DNA from 2 places in the Butyricicoccus sp. AF35-5AC genome. Region 2 is predicted to be linked to the other one. Evidence: riboswitches for the same ligand, from Rfam matches in the RefSeq annotation. Region 2 holds a riboswitch; the other holds the start of a gene.
What was found. Region 2 has a riboswitch for thiamine pyrophosphate ahead of DWZ82_RS08940 (TenA family protein). Riboswitches for the same ligand answer to the same signal wherever they lie in the genome.

Region 1 (10,421 bases), on a different contig from region 2:
TTTTGTCGCGCTGCGCGCTCCATTTTATATGCGAACATAGTTCGCAATCTTCCCATTTTCCATTCTCTTCACTCTCCACTCTCCAATCTCAACTCTGTATTCGGGTAGTAATGCGCAAGTATCTCGGTATAATCATATCCCTGCTCCGCCATATATTTCGCACCGTACTGCGACAGACCAACACCGTGTCCGTATCCGATGGTGTGAAACGTAATACTGTCCTCGGTGGTTGTGATGGTAAAATTCGTGGACTGCAGGCCAAACAGCGCCCGCACTGCGGTTCCCTCGACGGTCACGCCGCCGAGCTTCACGGTTTTCACGCCGCCAGCCGCCGAGCGCACCGAGGACGCAAACCAGCGGTCGGGCTTGCCGCTCACATCCGCTTTGGGCAGAGTCTGCGCGACCTTTTCGCGGAACGCATCCGCCGTTAGTGTCACCGCGCTCTCGTATCCGGCGTACTGCGTGCCGCCCGGACTGACCACGCTCTGCAGATACGGAATATCCTCGCCCCAGACATCGGCGGCAGACTCGGTCTTCGGACCGCTGACGCAGTGGAACACAGCCGCAATCGGTGCACCGTCGCAGGTCAGGATCTGCCCTGCCGTGTCCTTGACGGCCTTGCGTATCCGCGAATAGCCGACACTGAACGTCTTGACCGCGTCCGGCTGGTATGCCGCACAATGGCTGTAATCGTCGCAGACGTCCGCATCCGGATGCTCTGCCGGCCGTCCTCTCGACTGCTTATACACCGCGTACGTCCGCGCTGCGACTGCCTGTGCGCGGATGGCTTCAACCGGAAAATCGTCCGCAATCTCTGCCGCCGTCACGCCTTCCACATAGGTCTCCAGCGGCATTTCCTGCGCCTTTCCGTTCACCAGAACCGTGATGTCCGAACCGCCTGTCGCTGCCGCTGTGACGCTTTCTGAGGGTGTCTGCGGCTCTGTCTTGTCCGTTTCCGATGGGTAAAATACCGGCAGCAAATACAGCACCAGCACCAGCCCGACACCGGTCAGCAGCAGTCTGTGCATGGTATCTCCTCCTTCCCTCTCTACCACAGTGTATGATGCGAATTTTAGGAATATAACACAAAATATAGTTTTTCATTGACAACTCATACTTTATGTTGTATTATAAGGGACATAAAGAATCGAACATTTGTTCGTATATCGTAAGGAGGGGCCGCCATGAAATTGTGTGAGATGGCGCAGGAATACCGTGTAAATGTCGCTCTGCTGGAGCTGCGTATCAAGCAGCTTCAGGCGGCACAGAAGCGTACGCGTCAGCCGGAGGTGCGCTACCGGCTCAAGCAGCGTGCAAAATTCCTACAGACGCTGATCAACGAGAGCCGTCAGACCGTATTCCTGATGGAGCACTACCACGACCACAGCGAAGAAGGTGACGCGCATGCGGACTGTCGCGCTGTCTGAGCACACAGCGACACGGCTGGCCTACCGGCAGTATCTCGGTCTGCTCGCGGAGGACGACCGCGGCTTCCGGCAGGCATTCCGCACGGCCTTCTTCCGGGCCATGCGCGAGCAGCTGACACCGCGGCAGTACGAGGTGCTGTGGATGATCGAGGTGGAGGGATTATCCTGCAAGCAGTGCGCCGAACGGCTCGGGATCAGTCCATCGGCGGTATCGCGGCACTGCTCCCGCGGCAAAAAGCGGCTGCGGACGCTGCTTGCGTACAATCTGGAGCTGAGACATCAGTATTTTTCTTAGCTGCAAGCGAAAACCGGCACATACAGAGGTTTTTCTCCTTATGTGCCGGTTTTGTTTGTTTGATTGCCGAATCGAGATCGAACACTTGCGAAGCAAACGGAATCCTGCCTGCAAGGCGCGATTTTTCTTCAGAATTCGACCGAAAGCGTGGTTTTGATCGAGAGGCGGCTCGAAAAACGTTAGTTTTTCGACAGCTTCAAAAAAGAGCGGTCTCCCGACCGCTCTTTTTCATTCCGAAGCATCAGCATGCGCCCTTTTCCGAGCAGAATTTGACTTCTTTGCCCTCAAGAATCATATTTGTGGTACGCACGGCGCACATTTTACCACACATCGAGCAAGTATGACGCTCGGTCGGCGGAACCTGATTATAGAAGCGCTCGGCCTTTTCCGGGTCGAGTGCCAGCGCGAACTGCGCGGGCCAGTCCAGCTTATGACGCGCGTCCGCCATTGCGTTATCGCGGTCACGTGCACCGGGCAAACCGAGTGCGATATCGGCGGCATGGGCCGCGATCTTGCTGGCAACGATGCCCTCGCGCACGTCATTTTCATCCGGCAGGCGCAGGTGCTCCGCCGGTGTAACGTAGCACAGGAAGTTCGCGCCGGCCTGTGCGGCGATGGCGCCGCCGATGGCCGAGGTGATATGGTCGTAACCCGGTGCAATGTCGGTAACGAGCGGCCCGAGGACATAGAAAGGCGCTCCATGGCAAAGGCGCTTTTCCATCTGCATATTGGCCGCAATCTCGTTCATCGCCATATGGCCGGGGCCCTCGATCATAACCTGCACGTCCTTCGCCCACGCACGCTGTGCAAGATTGCCCAGCTCGATCAGCTCGCTGATCTGACCCGCGTCGGACGCATCATCAATGCAGCCCGGACGCAGTGCGTCACCCAGCGAAATGGTAACGTCGTAGCGGCGGAGAATGTCCAGCACCTCGTCGTAATACTCGAAGAACGGATTCTCATTGCCGGTCATCTTCATCCACGCGAACAGCAGCGAGCCGCCGCGGGAGACGATATTCATTTTGCGGCCCTCACGTATAAAGGCTTCGACCGCACAGCGATTGATACCCGCATGAATGGTCATGAAGTCCACACCCTCCTTGGCGTGCGCCTCAACAACCTTGAGGAAATCCTGTGCGGTGATCTCGAGCAGGTCCTTTTCCAGATACCCGATCGCGTCGTACATCGGCACGGTGCCGATCATCGCCGGCGACATGTCGATCAGCTGCTTGCGGAAGGTGTTGGTCTTGCCGTAGTTGGACAGGTCCATGATGGACTCCGCGCCCATGTCAACGGCCATGCGCACCTTGCGCAGCTCCATCTCGTAGTCCTTGCAGTCACCCGAAATGCCGAGATTGACATTGATCTTTACGCGGGTGCCGTCGCCGACCGCCTCTGCGGACAGGCTTTTGTGATTGATGTTCGCCGGAATCGCAATCGTACCCTTTGCGACTCGTTCCATGATGAACTCGACCGGACGGTTTTCCTTTTTGGCGACCGTTTCGATCTCCGGCGTGACGATACCGCGCTTTGCGGCATCCATCTGCGTTGCATAATTTCTCATGGCTTACTGATACTCCTTCGGAATAAAATTTATTGCTTCCGGAGTGCGGTTTTCATATAAATCTGCAGTGGCATGCGGTGCGCTCTGTCCTCAGCAGATTGCCGCACTTCGGCGGCTGACAAGCCTTGTTCTAAGGGGGACTCCGTCCCCCTTAGATACCGAACAAGTTTCCAGGGAAACTTGTCCGGATATCCCTCTCTCGTTTGCACAGCAAACAAGGCCGCGCCGCGGCGGCGCGGGCAATGGTAAGAAAGTCAGGTACACGCCCCGACTTTCTTAGGGAATTTTATGCGGCACACTGCGGTGCGCCTGTTCTGCTTGTTTTGCCTTCGGCAAAATACAGCAGAAATGTATTAAACGTATAAGTAATCTGCCATAACCGGCTGTAAACCGTGATCGCAGATCGCCTGATATACCTCATCGACCGAGCGGCCGTCCGAAATCTCGAACTGCTCATCGCCCTTATCCTCGCCGGAGTGACCGCCGATACCGACGTCTACACCTGCGGAAATCTTGGTGGCGGCGATGCCGATGATATTATCGCGGAAGCCCGCCCGCTCGCGGGTCGAGATAGTGATGGACGCGAACGGCATGAAGATGCGGTAGGCGCAGACGACCTGCAGCAGCTGCGGCTCGTGTACGTCCTTCGGATTAATCTTATCGTTATTGATGATCGGGCGCAGGCGCGGACACGAGAAAGCAATCTCTGCGTGCGGATACTTGCGCTGCAGCAGATACGCGTGCAGACCGGTCGCAAACGCATCCTTGCGGAAGTCGGACAGACCGAGCAGCGCCGCAAAGCCGACACCGCGCATGCCGCCCATCAGTGCACGCTCCTGTGCGTTCAGGCGGTACGGGAAAATGCGCTTGTGACCGCCGAGGTGCAGGGTTTTGTACTTCTGGTCGTCATAGGTCTCCTGAAATACGGTAACGTAGTCCACACCGCACTCATGCAGATAAGCGTACTCATCCACGTTGAGCGGATAAATCTCGATGCCGATGACACGGAAATACTTGCGCGCCAGCTTAACGGCCTCACCGATGTAGGATACCGGCGACATGGCACGGCTCTCACCGGTCAGAATGAGGATTTCCTGCAGACCGGTCTCCGCGATGGCCTTCAGCTCCTGTTCGATCTCGTCTATATCCAGCTTGGCACGGCGAATCTTGTTGTGACAGTTGAAACCGCAGTAAATGCAGTAATTTTCGCAGTAATTGGCGATGTACAGCGGGGTGAACATCTGCACCGAGTTGCCGAAATGCTTGCGCGTTTCGGCCTGTGCGCGCTGCGCCATCTGCTCAAGGAACGGCAGCGCCGCGGGAGACAGCAGTGCGCCGAAGTCCTCCGGCGAGAGAACGTCCTTGCGAAGCGCACGCAATACGTCAGCCGCCGTATAGGCATCCGCGTCATAGGCGTTCATGCGGGAAATGACCTCGTCCTGCACCTCGGAGCCGATGTTGTCCATACCCGGCTGGTACTCCATGTGATTGGTTTGTTCAGTGATATATTTTGCGGAGATGATCTCCGTTTTTTCGTTTTCCATGACAAATACCTTTCTGTTTTCGCGCAAAGCGCGCATTTAATCGAAAATTGCGGCGCAATTTTCATAAAAACGCGGGGCGTGTACCTGCGTTTTTATACAAGGAAGAAAATTTGTGTGCCGTGTAACGACGCGCAAATTTTCTTGCCGGATATGTCCGGGCTTTGCCCGGCATATCCTTTTTCGATTGAAAGCGTGGTTTCAATCGAGAACTTTAATCCTGCAGGAAACCGGTCAGCGGAGAGGATGCCGACGCCGTCTCACGGACGCGGCCCAGACCGGCAAGGTACGCCGTGCGGCCTGCCTCAATCGCCTGCTTGAACGCCTCAGCCATCGCCGGAATATCGCCTGCGGTGGCAATCGCGGTGTTTGCCATGATGGCTGCCGCACCCATTTCCATTGCCTCGCAAGCCTGCGACGGACGGCCGATGCCTGCGTCTACAATGATCGGCAGGTCGATTTCGTCGATCAGGATTTTGATGAACTCGCGGGTGGCAAGACCCTTGTTCGTGCCGATGGGAGCCGCCAGCGGCATGATGGAGGCCGCGCCCGCGTTGACCAGATCACGCGCAACGTTCAGATCGGGATACATATACGGCATGACAACAAAGCCTTCGTTTGCGAGAATCTCGGTCGCGCGGATAGTCTCCTGATTGTCCGGCAGCAGGTACTTGCTGTCGCGCATGATTTCGATCTTGACGAAATCGCCGCAGCCGCACGCACGCGACAGACGCGCAATGCGAACTGCCTCGTCGGCATTGCGGGCACCCGAGGTGTTCGGCAGCAGCGTTACGCCTTCCGGAATATAGTCGAGGATGTTAGCCGTGCCGCCCTCATTTGCGCGGCGCAGCGCCAGCGTGATGATCTGTGCGCCTGCATTCTGCACAGCAGCGTTGATCAGGTCGAGCGAATACTTGCCGGAACCAAGGATAAAGCGGGACTTGAACTCGTGTCCGCCGATTACAAGTGTATCTTTCATGTGAAAAACTCCTTTTTCTTGACCCATTTAAGGGAAACGTATAAACTGATAGTATAAATAAGAAAGGGGAACGTAAAAGTGAAAAAGTTTATCGAAGAATTCAAAGCCTTCGCGCTGCGCGGCAACGTGATGGACATGGCGATCGGTGTTATCATCGGCGGTGCGTTCACCAGCATCGTCACCTCGCTGACCGAAAATATCATCAACCCGATCCTCGGTGCGGCCGGGAGCACCGACCTGAGCGCGTTCGTGCTCAAGATTGGCGGCGTCGAGCTGAAGTACGGTGCATTCATCACCTCGATCATCAACTTTTTGATCATGGCGTTCGTGCTGCTCTGTCTGCTCAAAGCGGTCAATAAGCTGACTGCGCTCGGCAAAAAGCCGGAAGCACCCGCAGAGCCGACCACCAAGGTCTGCCCGTTCTGCTGCAGCGAGATTCCAATCAAAGCTGTCAAATGTGCACACTGCGGTTCCGATCAGCCGAAAGAATAATGGAGAGCGGAGAATGAAAGCTGCGGCTTCTGTTCTCCATTTTCTATTTACGGTTCTGTTTCTCCGATAAGCAGACGCAGCACCATGGTTCCCTCGTGTGCCGAGCAGACCGCTACGCGCGGCGCCATCAGACCGAGACCGTCGGCTACATCGCTTGTACCGTCGCCGCAGAGGTACACATGGCCAAAGCGTTTTTCGGTCTTGATCAGGTTCGCCGAGCCGTAGCCTGCCATGCCGCTGCCCGATACGACCGGCTTTTCCGGCAGTCTGGTAAGCAGATTCTCGAGCAGCATAGCCTTCTGATCCGGCTTGTCGAACGCCTCCACGACCACATCACAGCCGGAGAACAGCCGCTCCACGTTGGACGGAACGACCCGCTCGGTGTAGGTCTCGTAGGTGAGATAGGGATTGATGGCCTCCAGCTGCTCGACAAGTGCGAGCGTTTTCGGAATGCCGAGATCTTTCATCGTGTAATGCTGTCGGTTGAGGTTGGTGATGTCCACCACATCGAAATCCACGAGGATGAGATGACCGACACCCAGCCGCGCCAGAAAAATCGCAAGGTTGGAGCCAAGCCCGCCCAGACCCGCAATGCCGACACACGCCTTGTCCAGCTTAGCCTGAATATCCGCGCCGTGGCGTTCCACCAGTGCGTCATGCAGTTGTTCTTTGGTTAAAATCATGGGAATTCTCCTGTAATCACGCGCAGCGTGCATTTAATCGGAAATTGCATTGCAATTTCCATGAAAACCGGGAGCATGTATCTCGGTTTTCACACCAGTAAGAAATTTGTGTACCGCTCGCAGCGCGCAAATTTCTTTGGGACATATCCGCGTTTTACGCAACATGTCCCCTCTTGCACCAAACTGCAGTTTGGCGCGAAGCGGTATCAGCCGCCGCCCACAAAGCATACGACTTCCAGATGGTCGGCATCGGTCAGCTGCTCTTCCGCGAACTGCGCACGCGGAATGATGGTGCCGTTCTTCTCGACAGCTACACGCTGCGGGTCGTGACCCAGCTCCTTCAGCAGCGCCAGAACCGTGCCCTCTGCGGGAACGGCACGTTCTTTACCGTTTACTTTCATGCAAATATCCTCTTTTCCGCAAGAAAAAATGCTCCGGTCTCACCATGCGGTAAAACCGGAGCATTAAAATTTCAAGTGTATGCGACAGCTTCCCTACGATGGTGCTAACCAACAGGTTCAAAAGGTTAGGCTCTCGCCCTCTCAGCCGCTCATCACGGCACCCTTGCTTGCAAATACAGTATGCACCTCATTCTCCCACTTGTCAAGCACATTTTTTTCGGATATAATGCAGTTATACGATGCAAACATTCGTTCGAGAGGAGATGATGACCGATGGACCGAACCATTCTGCACTGCGACTGCAACTCGTTTTTCGCGAGTGTGGAAACGCTGCTCGACCCGTCGCTTGCCGACGGACCGACCGCCGTCTGCGGTGATCCGGAGAGCCGCCACGGCATCATTCTCGCCAAGAACGAGAAGGCCAAAGCCTTCGGCGTACAAACTGCCGAGACCATCTGGCAGGCGAAACGGAAATGCCCGGATTTACGGCTGGTAGCACCGCATCGGAGCGAATATGTGAAGTTTTCGCGCAAATGCAACGAGCTGTACCTGCAGTACACCGATCTTGTCGATCCGTTCGGCATTGACGAATCCTTCCTTGATGTCACCGGCTCGATGCACCTGTTCGGCTCCGGCGAGCATATTGCGGACGAGCTGCGCCGCCGCATGCGCGAGGAGGTCGGACTGACCATCTCGGTCGGCGTGTCGTTCAACCGCGCGTTCGCCAAGCTCGGCAGCGATTACAAAAAGCCGGACGGCACGACGGTCTTTTCGCGCGAAAATTTTAAGCAGCGCGTGTGGACCTTGCCCGCGAACACACTCCTGTATGTCGGCAAACGCGCCAGCGACCGGCTGAATCGACTGGGCGTGCGCACGATCGGCGAGCTGGCGGCCTGCGATCCGGCATTTATCCACAGCATTCTGGGCAAAAACGGCGATCTTCTGCTGCGTTACGCCAGAGGTGAGGACGATGAGCCGGTGCGCTCGTTTTACGCGGAACGAGAAGTCAAATCGGTCGGCAACAGCATGACGTTCGCACACAATCTGCTCGGCGCGGACGAATGCCGCATGGGCATCACGGCGCTGTGCGACAATGTCGGCAGACGTTTGCGAAAACGTGGCATGGTGTGCCAGACCGTGCAGCTCGGCATCCGCGACCCGGAATTTCACAACCGCTCACGTCAAATAACGCTTGAGCGGCCGACCAATTCCACGCGTGCGCTCATCGACCTGTCCATGCAGCTGCTGCTCGGACATTGGCCGATGGACAAGCCGGTGCGCCTGCTCTCGGTCACGGCAGCCAATCTGCTGCCGGAAAATCAGTCGTGCGAGCAGCTTTCGCTGTTTGACGCCGCCGAGGATATCCAGAAGCGCGACCGTCAGCATAAGCTCGACCAGACGGTTGACGCACTGCGGCAGAAATTCGGTGATAAATCAGTCATGTTCGCGCATTCGGTGAAGAAAAAGGATAAAACGGATAAAAAATGAGGACATATCTGCCGGATATGTCCTCATTTTTGCGTTACTGCGTCAGCCGGAAGGATACCGCCCAGTTGCCGTCCATCAGGTCGCTTGCGGTGTAGATATCACCGGTAAGTGTACAGCCGGCAACATCCTCGTATGCCATCGGGAAAACGTACTCGGTGTAGTCGGTATCGTTGTCAAAATCCTTGTAGGTTACCGTGTAATCGCACATCCGTTCCGTGCCGTCCGCAAGGTGCAAGGTCGAAAAATCTGCGTGATTATCCAGCGTCAGCGAACCATCTGTGCGATAATGCAAATGCAGTTCTCCATTTCGCCATCCGGCAGCAATCAGTGCGCATACCCCATTCTCACTCTGCCACAAAGTGCCCTGCGGAACAAGAAAATCATAGTCGTGCATGGTTTCGTACAGCGAGATATCCGACGCACTCAGACCGTTGATATCGTGGTTCTCGGTCGGTGCATTCTGCGGCACAGCGGACAAATCCGCCGTTACCGGAACGCCTTCCTGTTCCACTTTGCCAATCAGCAGCTTATTAAACGAAAACTCGAACGCGCCTGCCGGAATATCTCCTCCCAAATCGTCAATTTGAAGAAAATACGTTGCCGTGTGGGTACTTGGGTCGTAGTCAACCGTCGAGCAGCCGCAGGACAGCGGTGCAGCTCTGCCCCAGCGCGGATAATCCAAATGCCAGCTGTCATACAGATCCGGCGCGGCATCGCCGAACACGCTGCCGGTGGTGTCGGTCAGCGACAAATAAACCTTTGCCGTGCTGCCTTCCACGTCCGCCGAAACGACCTCCAGCTTGACGCCCCGGTCCTCACAGACCTGCCCGACCGGCTGCAGGTACTCCGCCATGCCGGGCGCGATTTGGTACAGCACCCGCAGAACCGCCTCCTGATTGGCGGCTACGGCGGTGCTCACGCAGGCCAGTGCCGCCGCAACCGCAAGGATGATCTTGAGCGGTTTTCGCGCTCTGTGCGGCCTGCCGCTCTCCATTTTGGCGATCGTCTGCTGCACCAGTGTGTCGCTCGGCGTGATATTCTCATTCATGTCGCGGTACTGCTTGTGAAAATCCATCGTCTAGTTCTCCTTTCATCAATTCGCGCAGCTGTGCCCGTGCGCGTGTCAGCCGTGTGCGTATCGCGGACGGTTTTTCCCCGCTCATGCGCGCAATCTCCTCTGCGGTGTAGCCCTCGCAGTAGAATAAATGCACTGCCGTGCGGTACTTGGGCGTCAGCCGCCGCAGGGCTTCATCCAGTGCGCTGTCCTCCGGCTCGGGAAACGGAATGCAGTCATCGAGCGGTGTGTCATGCCGCCGCCATGCCATGCGCCAGTGGCTTTTCAGGCAGTTGAGCGTCACCCGCAGCAGCCATGCCTTTTCGTGCTCCTCGCTGTCGAAAACCGGCTTTTTACGCACGGTCTGGAGAAAGACCTCCTGAAAAATATCGTCCGCGTCGTGACGGCTGCGCGTCTGCGCATACGCCAATCGGTATACCATGTCGCCGTAGACGCTGACGAGTTGTTCGGGTGTTTTTGCGGTCATGCTCCATCCT
Region 2 (10,421 bases):
AACCACCCGTACATTCCCAATAAAGAGGGTATTGCTTTTTCGGATGCCGCTGTGATAAAAGATACTGCCCCTGCTGATTGACGATCCATGCACTCACAGATAAATGATACAGCCCTTTGGGTATGATTTCTCCACGGCACACTGTTATTCCAGACTTTTCCCGTTTTGCATTATATAAATCCCATTTTTCCATTTTCATGCCTCTTTGTGTGGGATCGGTGCTTGCCGAAAATCAAGTAAGTAAATATCAGCAATCCTTTCTATCTCTGCACGCTGATCTGCGGAATACTTATCATAAATCCCACCTGCTAACATACGGGCTGCCTTTGCGCTTTTAATTGCTGGAAGTACATCATCAAACACAATGCAGTGTTCAGGTGCGACCCCTAATTTTTTTGCAGCCAATTCAAAGACATCCGAATATTCTTTTCCCCGCTGCACCTCATCTGTTGAACATAAGGCGTCAAATAATTCTAAAATCGAATTGTTCTTTAAGCATGGCATATAGAGCTTTTCCGGCAACCCCGTAGCAACTGCAAGTTTTATTCCATGTTCTTTTAAGCGCAGAAGATAATCAAGGGCATGGGGCAGCAGACCGACATGGTTGCTGTATTCCTCGACCGCCATATTATTCCATTCCTCAATAATTCCCTCTACCGTTTCCTGCAATCCAAAAAGATCAATGGTGTATTGTGCGGCTTCCTCAAAACTCCTTGCACATATTTCAGTTACATAATTTTCCGGGACGGGAAGCTTTCTCTTTTTCAAAAACTGAATATCTATATGCTCCCATACATCCATTGAATCCAGAATTGTTCCATCTAAATCAAAGATTGCCGCATTAAAATCCATTTTTCTTTTCCTTTCCGCAAAATAAATCTTTCAGTTCCGCAGCAGCAGCTTTTATATCAGACTGCGCTATAATGGCAGATACAACAGCCAGCCCGTCAATTCCCATGGGCTTGAAACGCCCTGCATTTCCCTTATTGATACCGCCAATAACAACTATCGGCAAAGAAACGGCTGCGCGGATTTTCTGTAATTCTTCCATTGATACAGAATCAGCGTCGGTTTTAGTTCCAGTAGGGAACATTGCGCCAACTCCCAAATAATCTGCACCATCCTGTTGTGCCTGTATTGCTTCTGCAATGGAAGATGCGGATACTCCCAACAGCATATTTTCCCCAATTACTTTGCGGACGGCAGCCGCAGGTAAATCATGCTGTCCAATATGTACCCCCGTAGCCTGCACAGCCATTGCAATATCTATCCGGTCGTTTATGATAAGGGGAATATGGTATTTATCCGTAACCTGTTTCACGGCAACAGCCTGATTGTAAAATTCTAATGAGGACAATTCTTTTTCTCGGAGTTGTATCATTGTGCAGCCTCCTAAAATTGCCTGTTCCACCGCTTCTGTCAGGCTATCGCAGCTCATTAGTTGACGATCAGTAACAAGATAAAGTGTATAATCAAAGTTCATTTTGCACCTGCCTATTCTTTAGATAAACCATGCTGATACAATTCGTAGAAATGGTGCGTCGGGCCACAGCCTTTCCCAATCGCAAGAGAGTGTTCGATTGCCATTGTGACATATGCCTTTGCAGATTCGACTGCAAGCGGAACACTTTTTCCCTTTGCAAGCTGGGAAGCGATTGCAGAAGAAAAGGTACAGCCTGTCCCATGAGTATTTTTCGTATCAATGCGGGATGTTTCAAAATGGTAGAAATTTTCTCCATTAAATAGGACATCAACAGCATTTCCTATATGATGTCCACCCTTGACAACAATCGCCTTACAACCCATGGCATATATTTTTCTTGCGGCAGCCTCCATATCTGAAACTGTGGAAATCTGCATATCTGCTATTTTCTCTGCCTCTGGAATATTCGGAGTAAGTACATCGGCCAGTGGAATTACTGTGTCTATCAAGGTGGAAACCGCCGTAGGATTCATCAATGGGCAGCCATTTTTGGCATACATAACCGGGTCGATTACGACATTTTGGGGCTTATATTGTAATAGTTTCTTTGCCACCGCTTTCATACATTCTGGTGTAGAAAGCATACCGATTTTTACTGCGTCCACTTCAATATCTTCAAATACGGCGTCAATCTGTTTTTCAATCATATCCGGGGTAATATCTTGGATGTCGATAACACGGCTGGTGTTCTCTGCAACAACAGAAACAATAACACTCATTCCAAATACACCGTGAGCAGAAAAAGTTTTCAAATCAGCCTGAATACCTGCACCTCCGCTGCAATCTGATCCGGCAATGGACAATACTTTTTTCATTTTGCATTTTCCTCCATTCTCTCGTTCCGATAGGCCATCTTCCAAAAAGCAAGCTCTAACAAACTTGCTTTTTCAAAAATATCAGCCAGATACTTTTTATTTGCTACTGATAACCCGGCACATTTATGCTCTGCAAAAGCAGACCATTCTTTGCAGCTTTCTGCATATTGTTCATCCGCATAATCTTTGATAAAGTCCCAATATCTTGACTGTCTGCTTGTAGGAACAGCCGCCAATTTGCGGAATATATAGCTGTAACTTAGCATACAGGGAAGAACCGCCATTAAAATTTCTTCATTCTTTCCATGTGACGCAATCTCAAACATGAAATCAATGTAATTTTGATTTTCAGGCAGAGGAGCGATCAGTTCAATATCATTATCCGTCATGCAAAACTGCTTTAGATAATCCAGACGCACTTCTGATTCCGTATCATTTACAAAATTCAGCATGGAATAGTAAAGCTGAATTTCTCTTAATGTATCAGCATGAAAAATTGCCTTGCCGTATATACGGGCATAGTTTTTCAGATAGATACTATCCTGAATCATATATCTCTTGAACTTTTCAAGAGGTAGCTTTCCAGTTTGCACTTCCTGCACAAATGGGGTAGCTGCACATTCTTCCCAAATGGGGATGTTGCGGGTTAAAATGTCTTTCATAAATGCCATGTTTGATCCTCCTAAGATAAAAAAATAGAGCCTCTAAAACAATTAGAAGCTCTTTCAGACGCAATACGAGCGTAAGAAATTGCTTCCCTACGCCGGTATTAGCCGACAGGTCCAGAGGTCAGGTCTTACCTTTTTCAACTTGTTCAGTTCCCTCGCAAACACATATCATATCTTATTCAATTAAAAAAGGACATTCCCAAAACAGAGAATGTCCAAAAAATACGAATCTGTATTCTTTAGCTCCCTGCGTTGGTATTAGCCAACAGGTTCAAAGGGTCAGGTTTTAACCTTCTCAACTACAAGGTAGTCCCCCTGCTTGAATATCATTATAGTTAGAAAGTCCCCAAAAGTCAAGTCTACGCATTTAGGACGGTAAAAGTCCACGGAAATCAAAGGTTTTTCCGCATGGTCGGCTAGATAAAGTTATCCTGTTCCCCTCAAAACGAGGTTCTAAATGCGGGAAAACGGACAAAAAAGGAGAGACAGATGTGGAGGATTTGACACCTTTTCGCCGACGTTTTTTATCACTGGGTTACAGTAAGGGGCTAATGTATCCTAAAATAATAGCTTTGTTTTATCCCTCAATAGAATTTGTGGCATCTAATTTTTCATAAATATTTTGGATATGATTATGGTGCGGTATATAAAGAGAGAAAAACGCACCGAATACAGAGCCGATAGGCATACTGTATCCGGTGCGTTGTAAATTTTTAACCTTTCAGATAGTAATGCACATAGGCATTATAATCTCGATGCCGGGTGACTAACCGCAGCCAGATATAAAAGTGGGCAGTTTCCGAATACAAATTGAATTCGGTGGGCTCGCTGGTGGGCTGGGCGTACCCTCGGCAGAACCGTGTCAGGGTATCCAAATTCAGAAACTCCGGCAGTTGGAACAGCGCATTCTGGAAAGCATCAATTTCACGGGCAACTTCCAGAACAGGCGTATCCTTTTGGCACTGATGCCAGGTGGTCCACCATTTCCATCCGTCATAATCAGAACGGGAATAGGCTATCTCGCTGGCAGGACGGGAGCCCTGCTGAAACAGATCTTCAAAGGTGCAGGAAGTAGTCAGCAACGGATTTTCAAAGTCGGTCTGCTGCTGGCTCAAACCGTTTTTGACAGCTGCCCATTCTGTTAGAGGGAGTGGGCAACGGTTGGCATCACGCAGGGCTTCATCCATACCGCACGCCTCGCAGATATGGACATCTGCATAGCGGCTCAGGGCGTTGATGACCAGCCTGCAATCCAGCGGCTGACCACACCGAAGACACAGGGGTGGTTGCTCCGCCTCTGGGGTAAACAGCAGTTTGTCCTGCTGCCACATGGTTTCCAACAGGGATTTGGGATAGATACGGATCTTCATGATGATGTCCTCCTATTTTATCGTGTTTAATATTCGTACCGTTTCCTTCGGTCTTCAGACCAGGGAGGGTAAACACGCAGCTCATCCTGGAACATGGTCATCAGATCGCCTGCCATGTCCTCTTTGCGCCGATAGATGCACTGCTTCTCCGTACCATCGGCATAGCGGATGATAGTCTGGAGTGCGGGACCTTTCTGTGTGAAGATGAATTTGCGGCCATGAGAAGGATCAGATGCCTCAATCCAGAGGGGCAGGGTGGAGGAACTCCCATCCAGACACCGCCAGCCGCTGTAATCGGTGTAGCTGAACCCGTTGATTTCCCGCGCCAGTCTGCGCAGGGCAATATACAGCCGCTCAAAGTGGCACCCCAGTTCGCCTTTCTGATGCCGGATGTAGAGGGTGTGCCCCTCATGATCCAGGGCATCCAGTTCTTTGCCATAAAACAGGTATTCAGGGTAAAGACAGCCATCCGATTCAAGAATTTGTCCAGTGGGTTCCGCAAGGTGATTGTCTGACAGCCAGGCCGGAAAAAGTCCGTCTGCGGCTTTTATATTGATGAAAGCGCAGTGGTCGGGGCGGAATCCGGTTAAGTTGGTGGTAAGGGTTTCCCAAAAAATCAGGATGCCGTGATCCTTTTCATAAAGTTTGATGGCGAGATTGCCGTTGGGATATGTACTGATTTTCAAAGTCAGCTGGGCTCGGTGTTCGCCCAGCGTAAATGCGAGAGTATTCATAAGCGTTTTCCTCCAAAGAAGCACCAGACGCCTGCAAAAATGCAGATTGCCGGTGCTTCTTAGTGTGTGTTCCGAACAAGGAAACCGGAGCAGGGAGAGGAATGCAGTTCCTCTCTGGTCATCGTCAGCTACACAGCCAAAGTCTTTGACTCGAACTGATAGCGCAGAACCTGAGCCAGCTTTGTCCTGTTTTCACAAGTAATGCGATAGGTAGGGCCATAGTTACGCCCCTGTTCATCCATCCTTCGAATGGAAATGTTAAATCGGGTGCCCTCCTGGGTGATCCACAGACGCCTGCCCGTGGCAGCATCTTCAGCAATAATCCATAAAGGGCACTGCATGGTCATGTAGGTTTGGGGGTAAGCACGCCAGCCGCTGCGGTCATGGTAACAGAAACCGGGGGTAGTCTGCCGCCTTTCATTCAGTACATCATAAACTGCCTTATATTTCATGCGCTGCACCGCCTTTCAAAGTTTTTCAGGTAGCCTGCATACCCTTCCGGGTCCAGCTCCTGCAGCCGGTTGGCACGAAAACGATATTCAGGATAGGTGCAGAACCCACTCTGCATGGTGCGACCGGTTGGGATAGCCAGACCATGTCGTATGAGCCAGGTGGGAAATTCCGAATCGGCATTGGTGTCGATAAAGGCATGGTCTTTTTGCCGTTGGCCGGGCAGGTTGACGGTGAGAGTCGCCCAGGGTTCCGGGTCACCGCTTTCCCATGTCACCATTTGTATGGCAAGGTTTCCATTCAGGTAGGAAGTCACCTGCAGCTGGATGGGGTGCGTGGCACCAAATTTCTTGTAAGGCAAGGTAACAGGTGCAGCATCGGTATCAGGCTCTCCGTCCTCTACGCCCAGTTCCCAACTAAGGGACAAAATCTGGCTCTGGCTCAGCGTGCGGGTATATTTCTTTGCGTATTTTGGCTTGAAGAGCAGGGCACCGTCCTGCAGGAGCAGCTTTCCTTCTTTTTGGTCCTGAATACAGCGCAGGCCATGCAGACGGGGCTTTGCGCGCTCCACCGCATCGTGGATCTTTGGATGGTCAAACCATATGGAATACTGTACGGCTACATCGAGATTAGGATGCTCCTGAAAGCGTGAGCATAGGAGATCCAGCACCTGTTGACAGACTTTTCTTCGTTTCTCCAGCATCTGACGTTCGTTAAAGGTCAGCGTGAAATATGAGAAATCCCGTTCGGATGCGTCTGCGGCGCCGTTAAAGGGATTACACCAGAAGTACAGATCCCATCGGTCGCTGCCATAGGACACAGGGATATTTTCGTCATACTGGTAGCAGACAAAGTCCTGTGCGATGGCTTCCATGACGGGTTTCATTGCTGCGCTGCTCTCCAAACTTGCCTGACGGATATACTGCTCCCATTCTTCGCGGGTGTGGCTGTCATAAAACTGTTTGTTGGCTGCTGCCTCTGCTTCGGTGCATAGGGACTGCAGGCGCAGGGAGTGGACGTCTTCTTTGGCATAGCCTTTTTCAAACCATCTGGTATCAATATTCATATGAGAACGATCTTCGTGAATTTTCATTTTGCATCCTCCTTGTGTATAGTTGCTACATTTTTTGACTCAGTGTGGTCATTGGTCTTTCCAGTCATAGAGCCGACCATTTCTTTCAGACTGGCGATATACTGCCTCCATGCCTGCCTGGATTCTTCAGCACGCTTCAACTCGGCAAGCTGTTCTTCCGGCGACAGGGCTTCAAACTCGCATTGGCGGCAGTCTCTATCAATATCCTGAAAGATGCGGTTCAGGATGGAGAGAGCCAGCTCTGTAACAGTGGGGCTGTGTTCATCAAGTGCCTTGCGGCCTTGACGGAACAATTCCAGATAGCGTTCATATTGCTGTTCGCTGATAAATTCCCAGCCGTAGGCTTCCTGGATGTCACTTTCGCTATGGTATTGCATAGCTGCTTCAAATTCTGCCTCGCGGTCTGCGGCTTCCTTTTCGATGTGCCGCCTGAGCTTGGCGCGGATGCGCTCCAAGTCTTTGAGCAAAAGCTTACAGGCTTTGGCCTCCATGAGATAACCGTGTGCTTTGCTGTTTAGATATTGCTGAGATGTCTTTTTCATGCGGCAGCTTCCTCCTTGGATTTGGATTGAACAAAGAGCAGGAACCCTTTGCTGGTATCCTCCAGAAGCTGCCATGTACCATCCCGCCAGACACAGGCGGTTGCATCGTTGTAGACTTCCGGCGTCTTGGGCGGGTCATCAAAGCATTCCGGCGTCACATAAAGGCACATATGTCCCATATAGAAGGGCTGCAGAGCTGCTTCTATCTCTTTGCGCAGGGCAAGGGCGAGTGATTCGATCTCGTCAATATCCTGACGCTGAAAGGCAGCATCTGAGATCTGTTTGAGTCGCTTGGTTTGCTTCACAGCTGTATCGATATAGGGTACAGCCTCATCAAAGTATTTGTGTTTGATCCGCATACCGTCGAATACCAGAAAGCGGGTATAGGCGGTAGCGGCTTTACAGATGTCTTGCCGCAGGGCATCAAATGGTTTTTTGTACTTGGTTTTCAGCACCTCCATGGATACGACCTGCAGATTGCGCCGCAGGGTTTCCAGATGGTTCACTAAAGTGGTGCGTAGTTCATCTCGTTCCATAGGCATCCTCCGTGGGTAGCTTCCGGACGGCTATCCGCGCCGGAAGTGGCGGCAGTGCTTATGCACATTGGCGTGGGTAAACGCAAAATTCTTGCAAGCCAGCAATCGATTCCGTTCTCTGGGGGATTGTCGGGTAACGCTTGCATGATACTTTTTAACAGATGTTTTTATAGGGTTATTCGAGTTCAGGTTCCCAAGGGGTATCTTCCTCATAAGGCGCAGCCTCCTTTTCATTGTCAGTGGACTTGCCGGCAGCCCGTACCGTCAGCAGAAGGGCATCTTCCCCGACATCGTTGCTGTGGGACTTTCTAGCTCGTTTCTTTTTGCATCTTTCCACGGCTTTGTCATAGTCGTAGCCGATACCAGCTTGCAGTTTATCCGCAATTTTACGAAGCTTTTCAGCATGGTACTCATAGGTAGCACGATGGAATCCAGTCAGCTCCCACTGATCGCACACCGATTCCAGAAGCCGGACATAGTCCCGCAGTGCGTTGACTGTTTTGTAGATATCGCCATAGCAGGTAGTAAAGGTATGGACGCCATCAAGATCCCGAAAGCAAAAAATCAGTTCTTCCCCCAAAAACTGTTCCAGTTGGACTGATTGTGCGATCATTGGCCGAAAAGCTTCCTGGGGCAGTTCGGGCAGTCTGTTCTCATCCATTGCTATCCTCCTCATGTTCCGGTACTGGCGGTTGTGGACCTAAGCCTGCCGCAAACATCTGCACAGCGGTACGGTAACCAGAGGCGTATGCCTGCTCCAATACAGCAGAATTGCGGCATTGTACCGCAGCCTGATACTGTTCAAAAGCGATGGACGCCTCGTTGGAGAGCAGCGGGAGCAGAGCTTTTTCTTTCTGCTGTACTGCCTGGTTAAAAGGTGCGAGGCGTTTATCGGGCTTGAACACATCTGCTTCATATTCGCCATAATAGAGCGAAGTGAGAAAGCGTGGGTCTGCCGGAAAGGATATAGCAGATGGTGCAGGGTGGGAAAGCGCCGCCGCAATGTCTTTGAGTGTGTTGATCAGTGCAGGGAGCTGAACATTAAAAAATCTTTGCCCCATCGCTGTTTCGTGTAAATTCATAAAATAAGGCCCCCTTTCTAAAAGCCATTTGCCTTTTACTGTTCCCCGGCAATCCGGTGCAGGTCTGCTAACAGGTGTCGGTTATTCTGCTCATACTGAGGCTGAAAAGGCTGGTCTAAATCAAAATTGTAATAGCGGTAGTAGAGTACCTTGAATACAATGCCTTGCCGCATGGCAGGGTCAATGGCGCGCATCAGTTTGCCCAGTTCGGTGGCAATCTCATATTCCCGCTTTACATATTCTTTGTCTTCCCTCTTAAAATTCTGATACAACCAGTCCTTGACGGATACCCGGCTGCCGGTAAAGTGGCTCCGGTGCCGGTCCAGACACAGGCAGTATTCAAAATCACGGCCACGCTCCCCTGGACCTACGGTAAGAGGATAGATACGGCAGGTACGGGTACGGGCAGGGTAGACGGAACAGCGCCCATCCATAAGGAAGATACAGGAGCCGTTTGGGGCTTTTGTCTTGAGCATATAGATAGGGAAGCCTTCTTCGGTCAGAGGTTCCGGATCGCAGTAGCGGAACAGGAAATCCTCTATTCCTTCGATGAGCTCACCTTTTGTTCGGAGATAGCGAGCCAGACGGTAGGCATCCAGACTTTCCACCATTACACAGCCTTCAATATTGCGGCAGCATGCCCCGCATTGACGGCAGGAAAAGGGAAACTGGTCTTTGGGGCGGACTGGTTGGATCTCATTCATGATTTCTTCATTCATTTTGTTCCTCCATAAAAAGAGCCGTGACGGAATGGTATCCGCCACGGCCAGAACTTGTGGAATAGTCAGCGGGAGCCGGCTGTTCCAAACCATTTACAGTCCCTTCACGCACATGCGGCCAATCTCACAGGGAGCGGACTGACAGCCGCCAGCGGAAAAGGGGACATGGACAGATGGTAGTGGGAGTTCTGCGTTTCAAAACGGACGCAATCCTCCGACTCCTCCAGAATCGTCACCACACGCGAAGTATGGTAGATGTTTCCTCCGGCGTGCAGAAGCGCACCACGCCCAACAGACAGCGGACGCAGCAGAGAGCCATTCAAAACGATCTGTTTCTTTTCTTTCTTCATTCGGTTTGACCTCCAATCTTTTTGAAAATGTGGATGTAAGGGTATTTCTTATCTGTAATGGGTTCATCCATAGCAAATGTCCAGCAGTACATCGTGGACTTCAGCCAGCAACTCTTTAATGCGCCGCATGGGAACCTTCTGGGTGCGGGCAATCTCACGGAGACCATAGCCGCCCTGTTTCAGATGAACAATATCCATTTGCTGCTTGGAGACTCTGCCGGCCAGCTCGTGGAGCAGAAGATCCATTTCCAACTGCTGCATGATTGGGTCATGGGCAGGAATGGTATCTTCTAAAGGTGCACCATCGGGATATAATCCGACGTGAATACTGAGAACCTCCATATTGCGCTTGCGGCGCTCCTGGGTGCGGAAGTAATCATAGAGCCGGAATTTCATTTGTCGTGTGGCGATTGTGCTAAAAGAGAATTTTTGTGCAGATGGAGAGTTGAAGTAATCTTTTACTGCCTTTAAGTATGCGAAAACAACCACATCATAAAATTCATCTTCCGGCAGATGGTTTTCATTCAGGAACTTGTAGACTAGTCCGTGATGATCAGTGGCAAATGCCTGTTGTTCTTT

Region 1: it holds a riboswitch for thiamine pyrophosphate, as region 2 does, so the genes downstream of both, thiS (sulfur carrier protein ThiS) here and DWZ82_RS08940 (TenA family protein) in region 2, are expected to answer to the same signal.

What each region holds. Positions count from the first base shown of each region.
Region 1 covers NZ_QUDX01000001.1:188,227-198,647, reverse strand. The annotation lists gene spoIID (stage II sporulation protein D) at 69-1,028, opposite strand; gene DWZ82_RS00910 (hypothetical protein) at 1,185-1,427, shown strand; gene DWZ82_RS00905 (RNA polymerase sigma factor) at 1,405-1,722, shown strand; gene thiC (phosphomethylpyrimidine synthase ThiC) at 1,964-3,286, opposite strand; gene thiH (2-iminoacetate synthase ThiH) at 3,640-4,830, opposite strand; gene DWZ82_RS00890 (thiazole synthase) at 5,042-5,806, opposite strand; gene mscL (large conductance mechanosensitive channel protein MscL) at 5,885-6,298, shown strand; gene thiF (sulfur carrier protein ThiS adenylyltransferase ThiF) at 6,346-6,981, opposite strand; gene thiS (sulfur carrier protein ThiS) at 7,188-7,382, opposite strand; TPP riboswitch at 7,455-7,557, opposite strand; gene dinB (DNA polymerase IV) at 7,656-8,870, shown strand; gene DWZ82_RS00865 (hypothetical protein) at 8,905-9,945, opposite strand; gene DWZ82_RS00860 (RNA polymerase sigma factor) at 9,911-10,411, opposite strand.
Region 2 covers NZ_QUDX01000006.1:7,213-17,633, forward strand. The annotation lists gene DWZ82_RS08920 (NUDIX hydrolase) at 1-193, opposite strand, end outside; gene DWZ82_RS08925 (HAD family hydrolase) at 196-852, opposite strand; gene thiE (thiamine phosphate synthase) at 842-1,483, opposite strand; gene thiD (bifunctional hydroxymethylpyrimidine kinase/phosphomethylpyrimidine kinase) at 1,495-2,298, opposite strand; gene DWZ82_RS08940 (TenA family protein) at 2,295-2,969, opposite strand; TPP riboswitch at 3,194-3,293, opposite strand; gene DWZ82_RS08945 (hypothetical protein) at 3,680-4,336, opposite strand; gene DWZ82_RS08955 (DUF4313 domain-containing protein) at 4,363-5,070, opposite strand; gene DWZ82_RS08960 (hypothetical protein) at 5,199-5,522, opposite strand; gene DWZ82_RS08965 (DUF4313 domain-containing protein) at 5,519-6,613, opposite strand; gene DWZ82_RS08970 (adenylosuccinate lyase) at 6,610-7,155, opposite strand; gene DWZ82_RS08975 (hypothetical protein) at 7,152-7,691, opposite strand; gene DWZ82_RS08980 (hypothetical protein) at 7,867-8,352, opposite strand; gene DWZ82_RS08985 (DUF6809 family protein) at 8,345-8,773, opposite strand; gene DWZ82_RS08990 (YkgJ family cysteine cluster protein) at 8,809-9,492, opposite strand; gene DWZ82_RS08995 (hypothetical protein) at 9,597-9,842, opposite strand; gene DWZ82_RS09000 (sigma-70 family RNA polymerase sigma factor) at 9,906-10,421, opposite strand, start outside.